3 regions of the Streptomyces sp. NPDC025651 genome follow, and region 1 is predicted to be linked to each of the others. Evidence: riboswitches for the same ligand, from Rfam matches in the RefSeq annotation. Region 1 holds a riboswitch; each other region holds the start of a gene.
The links. A riboswitch is a leader RNA that binds a small molecule or an ion and turns the genes downstream of it on or off. The one in region 1 is predicted to bind S-adenosylmethionine.

Region 1 (4,203 bases):
CGGCATCACGCCCGCGTACGCCATCCCGATCTTCCTGCGGCTCCGCGCGGGCGACCGCTTCCGGCCGGGGCCGTGGAACCTGGGCCGCTGGAGCAGGCCCATCGGCTGGATCGCGGTGCTCTGGGTGGCGTTCGTGACGGTGCTGTTCTGTCTGCCGCAGGTCTCGCCGGTGACGGTCAGCACGATGAACTACGCCTCGATCGCGCTCGCCGTGGTACTCGTCCTGGCCACCGTCTGGTGGTTCGTCGCGCGCCGCTCCTACAGCACGCCGCGGGCCTACGGCTCGGACCGCGAGCAGGCGGAGGTCGCGGAGAACATCGTCTGAGGCCGCTCCCGCAGGAGCTTCGCCGGGCCGAACCCGCCTACACCGAACGGTCGTTGAGGATCTTCTGGAAGAGCCGGTGGTCGCGCCAGGCGCCGTTGATGTACAGATAGCCCGGCGCGAGCCCGTACTCCTCGAAGCCGCACTTGGCCAGGACGCGCTGCGACGCGGTGTTGTGGAGCAGGGTGCCCGCCTCGACGCGGTGCAGGCCGAGTTGGGCGTCGGCGGCCTCGCACACGTGCCGCGCCGCGCCGGACGCGAGGCCGCGGCCCTGGTGCTCCGCGTCGATCCAGTAGCCGAGGTTTCCGCTGCGGGCCGGGCCGAGCACGATGTTCGACAGGGCGGCGTGCCCGACGATCTCACCCCCGCTGTCGAGCACCCAGTGCGCCGAACGCCCCGCACGGCCGTCCGCCAACTGCGCCCGGACCCGCTCGACTTGGCCCTCCTCGGTGAAGAAGGCCTCGGGCCGGTCCGGGTCCCAGGGGCCCAGGTGCGCGCGGTTGCGCCGGTAGGCACGCGCGAGCGCCCGGGCGTCGTCGAGCGTGACGGGCCGGATGAGGACGTCTGCCGCGAGGGTGACCGCTCCACTGATCATGCGCCAAGCGTACGAGGGGCCCCCGGCGCGGAGGGTTCGCCCCTGGGAGCGTCAGCGCCCGCCCGCGACCCTCAGCACCGTTCCCGTCGTGTACGAGGCGTCGTCCGACAGCAGCCAGGAGACGGCCGCCGCGATCTCCGAGGGCCGGCCCGAGCGCCCCATCGGAATGCCGGACGCGAGCTTCGCGGGCCGCTCGGGGTCGGCGTGGAACTCGGTCCAGATCACGCCGGGGGCAACGGCGTTGACGCGGATGCCGTCGCCCGCGACCTCCTTGGACAGCCCGATCGTCATCGTGTCGACGGCGCCCTTGGCGGCGGCGTAGTGGACGTACTCGCCCGGGGAGCCGAGGGTCGCGGCGGCGGACGAGACGTTCACGATCGCGCCGCCGCCGTTCGCCCTGAGGTCCCGCACCGCGCGCCGGGCGCAGAGCAGATAGCCGAGGACGTTCACTTCCAGGGCCCGGCGCATGCCCTCGGCGTCGGCATCGGCGAGCGGGCCGACGGGGCCGCTCACCCCGGCGTTGTTGACCAGGCCGGTGACCGGGCCGAGCTCGGCCGCGGCGGTGTCGAAGAGGCGGTCGACGTCGGCCTCGTCCGCGGTGTCGACCTGCACGGTGACGCAGCGGCGGCCGGCCGCGCGCACCGCTTCGGCGGCCCGCTCGGCGGCCGCCTCGTCCGAGCGGTAGCCGATGACGACGTCGTGACCGTCCTCGGCGAGACGGGCGCTGACAGCGGCGCCGATACCGCGGCTGCCGCCGGTGACGACGGTGACGGGCTGGTGCTGCACGGGGACCTCCGGCTGTGGGTGGCTGACTGTCGCGCCGCCCGGCCGCGGGGATCGCCCGCGTCCGGCACGGCGTCATCCTACGAAGCGGTGATCTTCGTCAGCGGCCCGGGGCCGCGGGCTCCGCCCCGGGTGCCACGCACACCAGCGTGGTGCCGACGGTGTCGCGCCGCAGCCGCAGCAGGTTCCAGCGGGGCTGCCACTGGGCGAGGCCCTTGTGCTCCCGCAGCAGGGCGCGCAGCCGTGCCGGGTCGTGCGTCCACAGGGTGGCGGGCACGCCCCGGGTGGGGCCGAGCACATGGAGGGCGATGCTGCCGTCGTCCCGTACGTCGTGCGAGGACAGCAGCACGTCGACGAGCGTGCCGGGGTCCTTCGCGCTGCCGCGGGCCTGGATCCAGTGGACCTGGTGGCCGGGCGTACGGGTGGCGCAGGTGGCGTGGTCGCAAAGGGCGTTCGGGTACGTCATGGAGCGCCTCCGGAGTCGTGGACCCCGGGTGTCGCCGACCCGGTGATCCGCCGTTCCCCGCGCACGTCGCGCGGGGCGGGTCGTCACCCGGGGCACCCGCGACGGAGCGGGGTGCCGTCCAGCGAGCCGGGGCTTGACACTGGAACTCGTGACCCGCCCCGACCGTAACACGGGCCCTACCGAGGCGTCGCCGGAGTAATCGCGTCCTCCGGAGCGGCCGCCTCCGCGGGCAGGCTGTCCATGAAGGAGCTGACCGAGAAGACCGCGTTGCCGGGTCCCGCCGGTCCGTAACCGGGCGGCGAGGACAGGCCGTTGGCCTCCATCGTGGCCCGGTAGGCCTCCAGGAGGCGCACGTGGTACTCCAGCGGGGCGCCCTGCGGATTGGCCTTGCCCAGCGGCGTCGTGGGCTCCGGGCACCAGGTGGTGAAGCGGGGCGTGATGCCGCGCGACATGAAGTACTGCAGCCCCTCGACGGTGGAGTCGATGGCCTCGTCGACCGTCTTGAAGCCGAACGGCTCCGCCATCTCCACGCCCGCGACGAAGTTGGGGATCACGTTGCGCGGGCCGAACACCTCGGCGGAGTCCAGGATGCGGCGGTGCCACTCGTCACGGCCGACGTAGCGCTCCTTGCCGGGGCAGTACCGCTCGAAGAGATACGGGTCCCACACCTCGTAGTTGGGGTGGTAGATCCGCACGCCGTAGTCGTGGAACCGCTGGACGTCGGCCTTGGGCAGGGCCTGCGCGACGACCTTGCCGATCCAGCGGCCGGGGAAGCGCTCCTCGATGGCCTTCGCGTACTGGCCGTAGAAGTCGGCCTCGTCCTTGCCGCCGACCTTCGAGGTGACGGCGCCGCCGGTCAGCGTGTAGGCGGTGGAGGACTTGTTGGTGTCGTACTTGTCGATGATCGCGAGCGCTTCGAGTACCTCCTCCACCGGCTTCACACCGGTGTAGGGGCGCCCGGCCGCCTTGTGCTGGCGCCAGTTGTGGTTGATGTCGCAGTACTGGCACTCCTCCTTGGCGCCGAAGTACTGGCAGACCCGGAAGACCGTCAGATAGATGAGGTAGCCCCACTGGATGGTGGGCGCCACCTCCATCACGGACTTGCCGTTCTCCAGCGTGTGCCGGTAGTAGTCCGGCATCGGCGGCAGGCCCACGTCGGAGATCCGCACGCCGTCCAGGTAGAGGCCGAGCACGCCGTTGTCGTCGGCCGCGACCCGGTAGGGCGAGGCCGGGTTGACGCGGACCGAGACGACGGTGCGGCGCAGCTCGTAGGGGCCGCCGGTGAGGACGATCTCCTCGGGCGGGCGGCGCAGGGCCGCGGCGCCCAGCTCGGGGAGCGTGCCGTGGTCGAAGGAGAAGATGAAGTACGACTTCGGCTTGACGTCGCCGCCTTCGTTGTCGCTGAGCGCCGACTCGTCGAAGGCGATGCCCCCGCGCAGCAGATCCTCCTTGATCACGGCTTCCCGCGGCACGTGCGGGAACCGCTCCATGAGTGACTCGATGAGTTCGGTACGGCTCTCGCTGCGGCTTGGCATGGGCCGGGCACCTCGGAATCCTGTCGGTCGATCTGTCCCGTCCACGCTAATACGCGCCCGATCCGCCGCGGATCCGGCTCCGGTCGCAGGGCGCATCGCCCGTAGGGCTAGGCTCCTGGTGGCGTGCCTCCTTCGACGACGGTCCCCGGCTTCGGTACGTCGAGGTCCGTGAGATACCGCACGACCGTCTCCGCCTCCGCGCCGCCGTTGAAGATCTTCACGGCGTGGCCCCAGCCCGCGACCTCGACGAGCGTCGCCGCGTCGCCGAGCCGTTCCCTGGCCGAGCGCGCCCAGTCGATCGGCGTGGCGTTGTCGTGACGGGCGCCGATGAGGAGCAGCGGCGTCTCGACCTCGGTCGGCCCGGTCGCTTCGGCGCTCGGGGCCGGAACGCCCTGGCAGAGGTTGGCGTACGAGACGGTGTTCGGGGAGTGGCCGAAGCGGGGCGCGGCCTCGCGGGCGGCGCGCTGGTCGGCCAGGTAGGCGCCGGCGTCCGGTACGCGAA
Region 2 (4,203 bases), on a different contig from region 1:
GCCCGTCTACATGGCCAAGGCCGGAGGCTTCTTCTTCCTGGTCTTCGGTGTCATCGCGGCCATCGCGGCGATCGCCTCGATCAACCCGATCTGGGCTCTTGGCCCCTACCGTCCGGACCAGGTGTCCACCGGCGCCCAGCCCGACTGGTACATGGGCTTCGCCGAGGGTCTGATCCGTGTCATGCCGGGCTGGGAGATCAACCTCTGGGGCCACACGCTGGTCCTGGGCGTGTTCATCCCGCTGATCATCTTCCCGGTGGTCCTCGCGGCGATCGCGGTCTACCCGTTCATCGAGTCCTGGGTCACCGGGGACAAGCGCGAGCACCACATCCTGGACCGCCCGCGCAACGCCCCGACCCGTACGGCCTTCGGTGTCGCGTGGATCACGGCGTACATGATCATGCTCGTCGGTGGTGGAAACGACCTCTGGGCCACGCACTTCCACCTGTCGATCAACGCGATCACCTGGTTCGTCCGGATCTTCTTCTTCGCCGGACCGGTCATCGCCTTCATCGTCACCAAGCGGATCTGCCTGGGTCTGCAGCGGCGCGACAAGGACAAGGTGCTGCACGGACGCGAGTCCGGCATCATCAAGCGCCTGCCGCACGGCGAGTTCATCGAGGTCCACGAGCCGCTCAGTCAGGAGCAGCTGCACACCCTCACCGCGCACGAGCAGTACAAGCCGGTCGAGATCGGCCCGACGGTCGACGAGAACGGTGTCGAGCGCAAGGTGTCCGGTTCGCAGAAGCTCCGGGCCAAGCTCTCCAAGGGCTACTACGGGGAGGACAACCAGATCCCCAAGCCCACCGTCGAGGAGTACAAGGAGATCACGAGCGGCCACGGCCACCACTGATCATCTGAAGCTCACCGAGCTCTGACCACACGGTCGCCACGGCAAGAGCCCCGTCCATTGCATGGACGGGGCTCTTTGCCGTCCCCCGGGCTGGATAGGGTGGTGCCATCCCCGTGTCGAGGGGTGCATTCTTCATACGTCTAGGAATCCCCAGGAGCGGCTATGAACGCTGTGACCCCCGCAGGAGGCAACACCGCGGCGGGCCGTTCCTGGCCCGACGTACTGAACGGCCTGCTCGACGGGCGTGACCAGAGCGCCGACGACACCGCGTGGGCCATGGACCGCATCATGCGGGGCGAGGCGACCGACGCGCAGATCGCGGGCTTCGTGGTCGCGCTGCGCGCCAAGGGCGAGACCGTCGAGGAGATCTCCGGGCTCGTCCGCACGATGTACGAGCACGCCAATGTGATCGAGGTGCCGGGCCAGACCGTCGACATCGTCGGGACCGGTGGCGACGGTGCCAAGACCGTCAACATCTCGACCATGTCCGCGATCGTCGTCGCGGGCGCGGGAGCGAAGGTCGTCAAGCACGGCAACCGCGCCGCCTCCAGCGCGTCGGGCTCCTCCGACGTACTGGAGAAGCTCGGGGTGAACCTGGAGCTGCCGCTCGACCGGGTCGTCGAGGTCGCGGAGGAGGCGGGGATCACCTTCTGCTTCGCGGTGAAGTTCCACCCGGCGCTGCGGCACGCGGGCGCCGCGCGCGGTCAGCTGGGGATCAGGACCGTCTTCAACCTGCTCGGTCCGCTCACCAATCCGGCCAAGGTGCGCTCCCAGGCGGTCGGGGTCGCCGACCCGCGGATGGCGCCCATCGTGGCGGGAGTCTTCGCCGAGCGCGGGCACTCGTCCCTGGTCTTCCGCGGCGATGACGGGCTCGACGAGCTGACCACGACGGGCACCTCCCGCGTCTGGGTGGTGCGCGACGGCGTGGTGCGCGAGGAGTCCTTCGACCCGCGCGACGTCGGCATCGACCTGGTGCCGATCTCCGCGCTGCGCGGCGCGGACGCCTCGTACAACGCGGAGGTCGCGCTGCGGCTCCTGGACGGGGAGACCGGGCCCGTGCGGGACGCGGTGCTCCTCAACGCGGCCGCGGCCCTCGTGGCCCTGAAGCCGACCGACGAGCCGTTCGCGGCGCAGATCGGCGCCGGCATGGCGCGGGCCGCGCAGTCCATCGACTCCGGTGCGGCCAAGAAGGCGCTGGAGCGCTGGGTGGCGGCCAGCAACCGCTGAAAGCTCCGACCGATGTGACGCAGGGCGCAGTCCGGATTCTGGACTGCGCCTTGCGCGTCGAAGATCGTGTGGCAGGATGCTGCACAGGTCATGAGTGACAGCGACTACGGCCCCGGCCCGCTGTCCGGCAACCCTCCGTCCGTGGCGGGGTGCCCCGGGTGAAGACCAGGCCGTACGCAGCAAGGCGTATGGCAAGCGCGGACCCCTCGCAACCCTGGGGTCCTGGTCCTCAAGGGAGCAGTCTCGTGAGCCAGCGAATGTGACAGGGCTTCTACGCCCCGCCTCCGCACACCCTTTTCATCCTTGTCCCGCGCCGTCGAAGCAGCTCTCGGAGCAGCTCCGGCGCGGTGAATTCGCCTGCCTCTCACGGGAGTTCGCCATGTCTGTTTCCGCCGTTGCCGTCGACGCCTCCGTCTGCGCCCCGCTGCCGGTCCTCGGCAGGGACGTCACCGTTCCGCTGGTCACCGGTGGTGAAGTCAGCTACGCCGCGCTCGACTACGCGGCGAGCGCGCCGGCCCTGCAACGGGTCTGGGACGATGTGGCGGCCTACGCCCCGTACTACGGCAGCGTGCACCGCGGGGCCGGTTACCTGTCGCAGCTCTCCACCGACCTCTTCGAGAACTCCCGCACGGCTGTTGCCGAGTTCCTCGGCTGCCGCGAGGACGACCAGGTCGTCTTCACCCGGTCCACCACCGACTCGCTGAACCTGCTCGCCGCCGCCCTGCCCGCCGACTGCCAGGTCTTCGTCTTCGAGACCGAGCACCACGCCTCGCTCCTTCCGTGGCGGGACGCGCGGGTGACCTACCTGAACGCGCCGCGCACCCCCGAGGAGGCGGTGCGGACGCTGGAGCGGGCCCTCGCCGACCGTGACCCCTACGGTCCCGCGCTGGTCTGCGTCACCGGGGCCTCCAACGTCACCGGTGAGCTCTGGCCGGTGCGCGAGCTGGCGGCGGCCGCTCACGCGCACGGTGCCCGCATCGTGCTCGACGCCGCCCAGCTCGCGCCCCACCACCCCGTCTCCCTCGCCGAGTTGGACGTCGACTGGGTCGCCTTCTCCGGGCACAAGCTGTACGCGCCCTTCGGCTCGGGCGTGCTCGCGGGCCGTTCCGACTGGCTGCGCGACGCCGAGCCCTACCTCGCGGGCGGCGGTGCCTCGCGGAAGGTGGCGCGACGCGCCGACGGCGGCGTGGACGTGGAGTGGCACGAGAGCGCCGCGCGGCACGAGGCCGGCTCCCCGAACGTGATCGGCGTCTACTCCATCGCCTCCGCATGCAAGGCGCTCACCGACGCGGGCTTCGACGAGCTGGTGGCCCGGGAGCAGTACCTGATCGGCAAGGTGCGCGAGGGCCTCGCCGAGGTGCCGCAGGTGCGCGTGCTCTCGCTCTTCGGGGACGACGCGCCGCGCGTGGGCGTCATCTCCTTCGTGGTGGACGGCTGGAACAGCTCGCACTTCGCCGCCGCGCTCTCCGCCGAGTACGGGATCGGCGTACGGGACGGCCTGTTCTGCGCCCACCCGCTGGTGCGCACCCTGCTGGGCAGCGAGCCCGACGAGCCCGGCGAGTGCGGCGCCCCGGAGGCGGAGCCGGGCGAGAAGTCCCTGAACGCGATCCGCGTGAGCTTCGGCGCGGGCACCCCCGACGAGCACGTCGAGCGTTTCGTGCGCGCCGTCAAGGAGCTGGTGGCGGACGGCGCGCGCTGGAACTACCGCACCGAGGACGGGCGTTGCGTGCCCGACACCGCCGCCGCGTGAGGGCGCGGCGACGGCAGCCGTGAGCCGAGCTGGATCATCCGCAGGGCCCGTTCGGTCGCGTCGGTGAGGAACTCGCCGCCCCGGCCGAGCGCCTCCGTCAGCGAGACGGGGGCGGGCAGGATCGCGCTGTAGGCGTCGACGCCGGCCGCCCGCACCTGGTGGGCGCCGTGACCGATGGTGCCCGCGAGCACCAGGACCGGGCGGTCGAACAGCTTGGCGCGGCGGGCCACTTCGGCCGGGACCTTGCCGCGCGGCGTCTGGTGGTCCAAGGCGCCCTCCGCGGTGATCACGAGGTCGGCGCGGGCCAGCCGGGCGTCCAGGTCGAGCCGGCCGAGCAGCACGTCGAAGCGGGGGAGCAGGGCGGCGCCGAGCG
Region 3 (4,203 bases), on a different contig from region 1:
AGCTAGACGGCGAGCTTGACCATGTCCGCCTGCGGACCCTTCTGGCCCTGCGAGATCTCGAACTCGACTCGCTGACCTTCTTCCAGGGTGCGGTAGCCGTCCATCTGGATCGCGCTGTAGTGGACGAAAACATCCGCACCACCGTCGACCGCGATGAAGCCGTACCCCTTCTCCGCGTTGAACCACTTGACGGTGCCCTGAGCCATGCCTAACTCCCCTATTACTGGCCCTTGCACAGGACCGCACTTCGCGGACCCGGGTCAGACCTCACCCCCCATTGGTTGGGGGTGTGCGCCGGAACGCGTCGACCGCCGCTGAATGTATCTGTCCAACTGCCGTCTGCAACAGGTCAATCGGACGAGAATTCTGGGCACGACCGATCGGGAAAATGCGGAGATTCTGCCGGAATTCAGGGCAAGTCGGGCCAGGCAAATGCCGCATAAGGCTCAAATGGGCAGCTCTGTTTGGCTACTTCTTGTCGACTCAGGGCCGACTTCATATATGCGCTCGGCACTAACGGCGAAGCACGCTTCCCAACTGTACCGCGCTCAACCATGCAGAATTGCCCCCTCCGTTTCTCTCGCGGAGGGGGCAATTCAGATAACGCAGGGTACTTGCGAAAACATCAGCCGCCGGCGACGGCGGGAATGATCGAGACGCCCGCGCCGTCCGGCGTCGCGGTCTCCAGGCCCTGCTCGAAGCGGACGTCGTCGTCGTTCACGTACACGTTCACGAAGCGGCGCAGCTTGCCCTGGTCGTCCAGGACGCGGGCGGCGATGCCGGTGTGGTTCTTCTCCAGGTCGGCGATGACCTCCCCGAGGGTGGCCCCCTCGGCGACGACCTCGGCCTGACCGCCGGTGTAGGTGCGGAGGATGGTGGGGATACGGACGTTGACGCTCATGGGGTTCACCTCTGAAGTACGGGGCGGGAGTGTGCCCCTGGAAGGGGCGCGGGGAACTGCGCGAGGACGGACCACGACCGCACGTCGGCAACGGCGATCAGGCCCTGCGGCGCCTAGCCGGCCAGCCCCGCGGAGCGGAACGCCTCAAGGCTGGGCTTGATCGTGGCGGTGGCCTGCGAAGTCTCGGCGACGGCGTCCAGCGTCTTCAGGCCGTCCCCGGTGTTCAGCACGACCGTCGTGAGGGACGGGTCGATCAGCCCCGCCTCGACCAGCTTCTTCGTGACGCCCACCGTCACACCGCCCGCGGTCTCCGCGAAGATCCCCTCGGTCCGCGCGAGAAGCTTGATGGCATCGACGACCTGCTCGTCGTTCACGTCCTCCACCGCACCACCCGTGCGACGCGCGATGTCGAGGACGTACGGCCCGTCGGCAGGGTTGCCGATCGCCAGCGACTTGGCGATGGTGTTCGGCTTCTGCGGGCGCACGACATCGTGCCCCGCCTTGAACGCGGCCGACACCGGCGAGCAGCCCTCCGCCTGCGCACCGAAGATCTTGTACGGCTTGTCCTCGACGAGGCCGAGCGCGATCAGCTCCTTCAGCCCCTTGTCGATCTTCGTGAGCTGCGAGCCGGAGGCGATGGGGATCACGAGCTGATCCGGCAGGACCCACCCCAGCTGCTCGCAGATCTCGTACGCGAGGGTCTTGGAGCCCTCGCCGTAGTACGGCCGCAGGTTCACGTTCACGAAGCCCCAGCCCTCGCCCAGCGGGTCGCCGATGAGCTCGGAGCAGAAGCGGTTCACGTCGTCGTAGTTGCCCTCGATGCCGACGAGCTCGCCGCCGTAGACCGCGGCCATGACGACCTTGCCCTGCTCCAGGTCGTGCGGGATGAACACGCAGGACCGGAAGCCGGCGCGGGCCGCGGCGGCACCGACGGCGCCCGCGAGGTTGCCGGTGGAGGAGCAGGACAGGGTGGTGAAGCCGAAGGCACGCGCGGCTTCCAGCGCCTGCGCCACGACGCGGTCCTTGAAGGAGTGCGTGGGGTTGCCCGAGTCGTCCTTGACGAACAACTTGCCCTGCTCGACGCCGAGTTCACGGGCGAGGTTGTCGGCCTTGACGAGCTTGGTCCAGCCGGGGTTGAGGTTCGGCTTGTCGGCCACGTCGGCGGGGACGGGGAGCAGCGGGGCGTAGCGCCAGATGTTGGCGGGGCCCGCCTCGATCCGCTTGCGCAGGGCCTCCGGGTCGCCGAGGGGAAGGTCGTACGCGACTTCGAGGGGGCCGAAACACTCGGCACAGGCGAAGATCGGTCCGAGCGGGAACCTGGTGCCGCACTCCCGGCAGGAGAGTCCCGATGCGGGGCCCAGGTCTACGGGGGTGGTGGTGCTTTCGGTGGCGACAGTCTGCACAGCCATGGAGGCGAGGCCCTTTCTCCTCATCTTCCTCGCGACGCATCTCGCCGCGAGACGGAATTGGCACCTTCCCTAGCCGGGAGCCTCGCGGCGCTGACTGCGCACGAGACCGGCTGGAGGGTTGCCGGGGCTTCAACGGGCCGTATCCCTCTGCCCCTCTGGATGAGCGGTATTCGATTGTGGGTTTCAGTTGTTGATCTCAACGCGGCGGCGACCCCGACATGCGATGGTCACCGGCGTTGTTCAAGACTGTAACCGAAGCCCTGGACCCTTGAGATAGTCGTCCGAACCGCGAGATGGATCACATACGGGAGGACCCTGACCGTGCTGGAAGAGGTCGAGTGCTGGCTGAGCAGGCGTTCCTGGTCCGTCACCGACCGTCCACTGGAGCGCCTCGTCGCCGCCAAGCGCGCGTCCGGCACCTCGGTGAGCGTCGTGCTGCCCGCCCTTGACGAGGAGGGGACGGTCGGCGAGATCGTCTCCGTGATCCGCGGCGAGCTGGTCGAGAAGGCCCCGCTGGTCGACGAGCTCGTGGTGATCGACTCCGGCTCCCGGGACCGCACGGCGGAGGTCGCGGCGGCCGCGGGCGCCAAGGTCGTCCACCGGGACGAGATCCTGCCGCGCATCACGCCCGTCCCCGGCAAGGGTGAAGTTCTGTGGCGCTCGCTGCTCGTCACGAGCGGTGACGTCGTGGCGTTCGTCGACGCGGACCTGAAGGAGTTCTCCGCGGACTTCGTCTCGGGGATCGTGGGCCCGCTGCTCACCGACCCGGACGTGGACTTCGTGAAGGCGATGTACGACCGGCCGCTGGGTGAGGCGGTGGGCCAGGGCGGCCGTGTGACCGAGCTGATGGCGCGCCCGCTCCTGAACATGCACTGGCCCCGACTGGCGGGCTTCGTCCAGCCGTTGGGCGGCGAGTACGCGGCCCGCAGGTCGCTCCTTGAGCGGCTGCCGTTCCCGGTGGGGTACGGCGTGGAGCTCGGCCTGCTCGTGGACGCGCTGCACACGGTCGGCCTGGACGCCCTCGCGCAGGTGGACGTGGGCGTGCGCAGGCACCGGCACCAGGACGGGCAGGCGCTCGGGCGGATGGCGGCGGCGATCTACCGGACGGCGCAGCTGCGCCTGGCGCGTGGCCATCTCGTACGCCCCGAGCTCACCCAGTTCGAACGCGGCGAGCACGGATTCGAACCGAGGACGTATGCGATCGACACGGAGGAGCGGCCCCCTATGACCGATATCTCCGAGTATGCACACCGTCGCGTGGCGTAACCGCCCACGATCATGCGCTTTGCCTACATTGCCCATTCATGTGGGTCAGACATGCAAGGAAAGCCATGCGGCGGGCGGCGGCACTGACGCTCGCCACCGCCACCGTCGCGGCCGGGGTGCTCACCGCGACCGCGACGCCCGCCGCCGCGGAGGTCGTCGAGCCCTTCGCCAAGCGCTACGACGAATCGCTGTACGGCGACTTCAAGACCATCGGGAACACGGTCCTCGACTGCCCGACGAGCCCCGCCGACGTGGCCGCCGCCTGCAAGGAGACCCAACAGGCCAAGGGCACCAAGAACAACAACAACTTCGTCGAGCGCCGCATCGACGTGGCCGGGATGACCGGCACCTTCGACTCCAGCACCGGCCAGGTGACCATCCCGCCCGGCGCGAAGGTCGACTACGCGCGGCTGTTCTGGGGCGGCAACGCGGGCACGCACCGCTTCGGCAGGACGGTCCGCGACATCTGCGACCTCAACCGCGACGGCAACCTCCCCGTCGACCCGGCCCCCGGCGACCCGCTCACCACCCGCCCGGTCATCCGGGTCGGCGGCGGCGCCCAGTCCAGGGTGAACGTCGAGAACGCGGTGCGCACCCCGAACGCCACGCAGGGCCCGCACTACTACA

Region 2: it holds a riboswitch for S-adenosylmethionine, as region 1 does, so the genes downstream of both, ACZ4D5_RS05805 (aminotransferase class V-fold PLP-dependent enzyme) here and ACZ4D5_RS28740 (hypothetical protein) in region 1, are expected to answer to the same signal.
Region 3: it holds a riboswitch for S-adenosylmethionine, as region 1 does, so the genes downstream of both, thrC (threonine synthase) here and ACZ4D5_RS28740 (hypothetical protein) in region 1, are expected to answer to the same signal.

What each region holds. Positions count from the first base shown of each region.
Region 1 covers NZ_JBVHLZ010000008.1:493,323-497,525, reverse strand. The annotation lists gene ACZ4D5_RS28755 (amino acid permease) at 1-325, shown strand, start outside; gene ACZ4D5_RS28750 (GNAT family N-acetyltransferase) at 363-917, opposite strand; gene ACZ4D5_RS28745 (SDR family oxidoreductase) at 969-1,703, opposite strand; gene ACZ4D5_RS28740 (hypothetical protein) at 1,801-2,166, opposite strand; SAM riboswitch class IV at 2,211-2,320, opposite strand; gene ACZ4D5_RS28735 (radical SAM protein) at 2,343-3,701, opposite strand; gene ACZ4D5_RS28730 (alpha/beta fold hydrolase) at 3,809-4,203, opposite strand, start outside.
Region 2 covers NZ_JBVHLZ010000001.1:1,244,653-1,248,855, forward strand. The annotation lists gene qcrB (cytochrome bc1 complex cytochrome b subunit) at 1-853, shown strand, start outside; gene trpD (anthranilate phosphoribosyltransferase) at 1,016-2,080, shown strand; SAM riboswitch class IV at 2,167-2,284, shown strand; gene ACZ4D5_RS05805 (aminotransferase class V-fold PLP-dependent enzyme) at 2,460-3,830, shown strand; gene ACZ4D5_RS05810 (glycerate kinase family protein) at 3,782-4,203, opposite strand, start outside.
Region 3 covers NZ_JBVHLZ010000012.1:104,649-108,851, forward strand. The annotation lists gene ACZ4D5_RS34755 (cold-shock protein) at 3-206, opposite strand; gene ACZ4D5_RS34760 (ubiquitin-like small modifier protein 1) at 626-901, opposite strand; gene thrC (threonine synthase) at 1,015-2,310, opposite strand; SAM riboswitch class I at 2,328-2,476, opposite strand; gene ACZ4D5_RS34770 (glucosyl-3-phosphoglycerate synthase) at 2,632-3,576, shown strand; gene ACZ4D5_RS34775 (DUF7927 domain-containing protein) at 3,642-4,203, shown strand, end outside.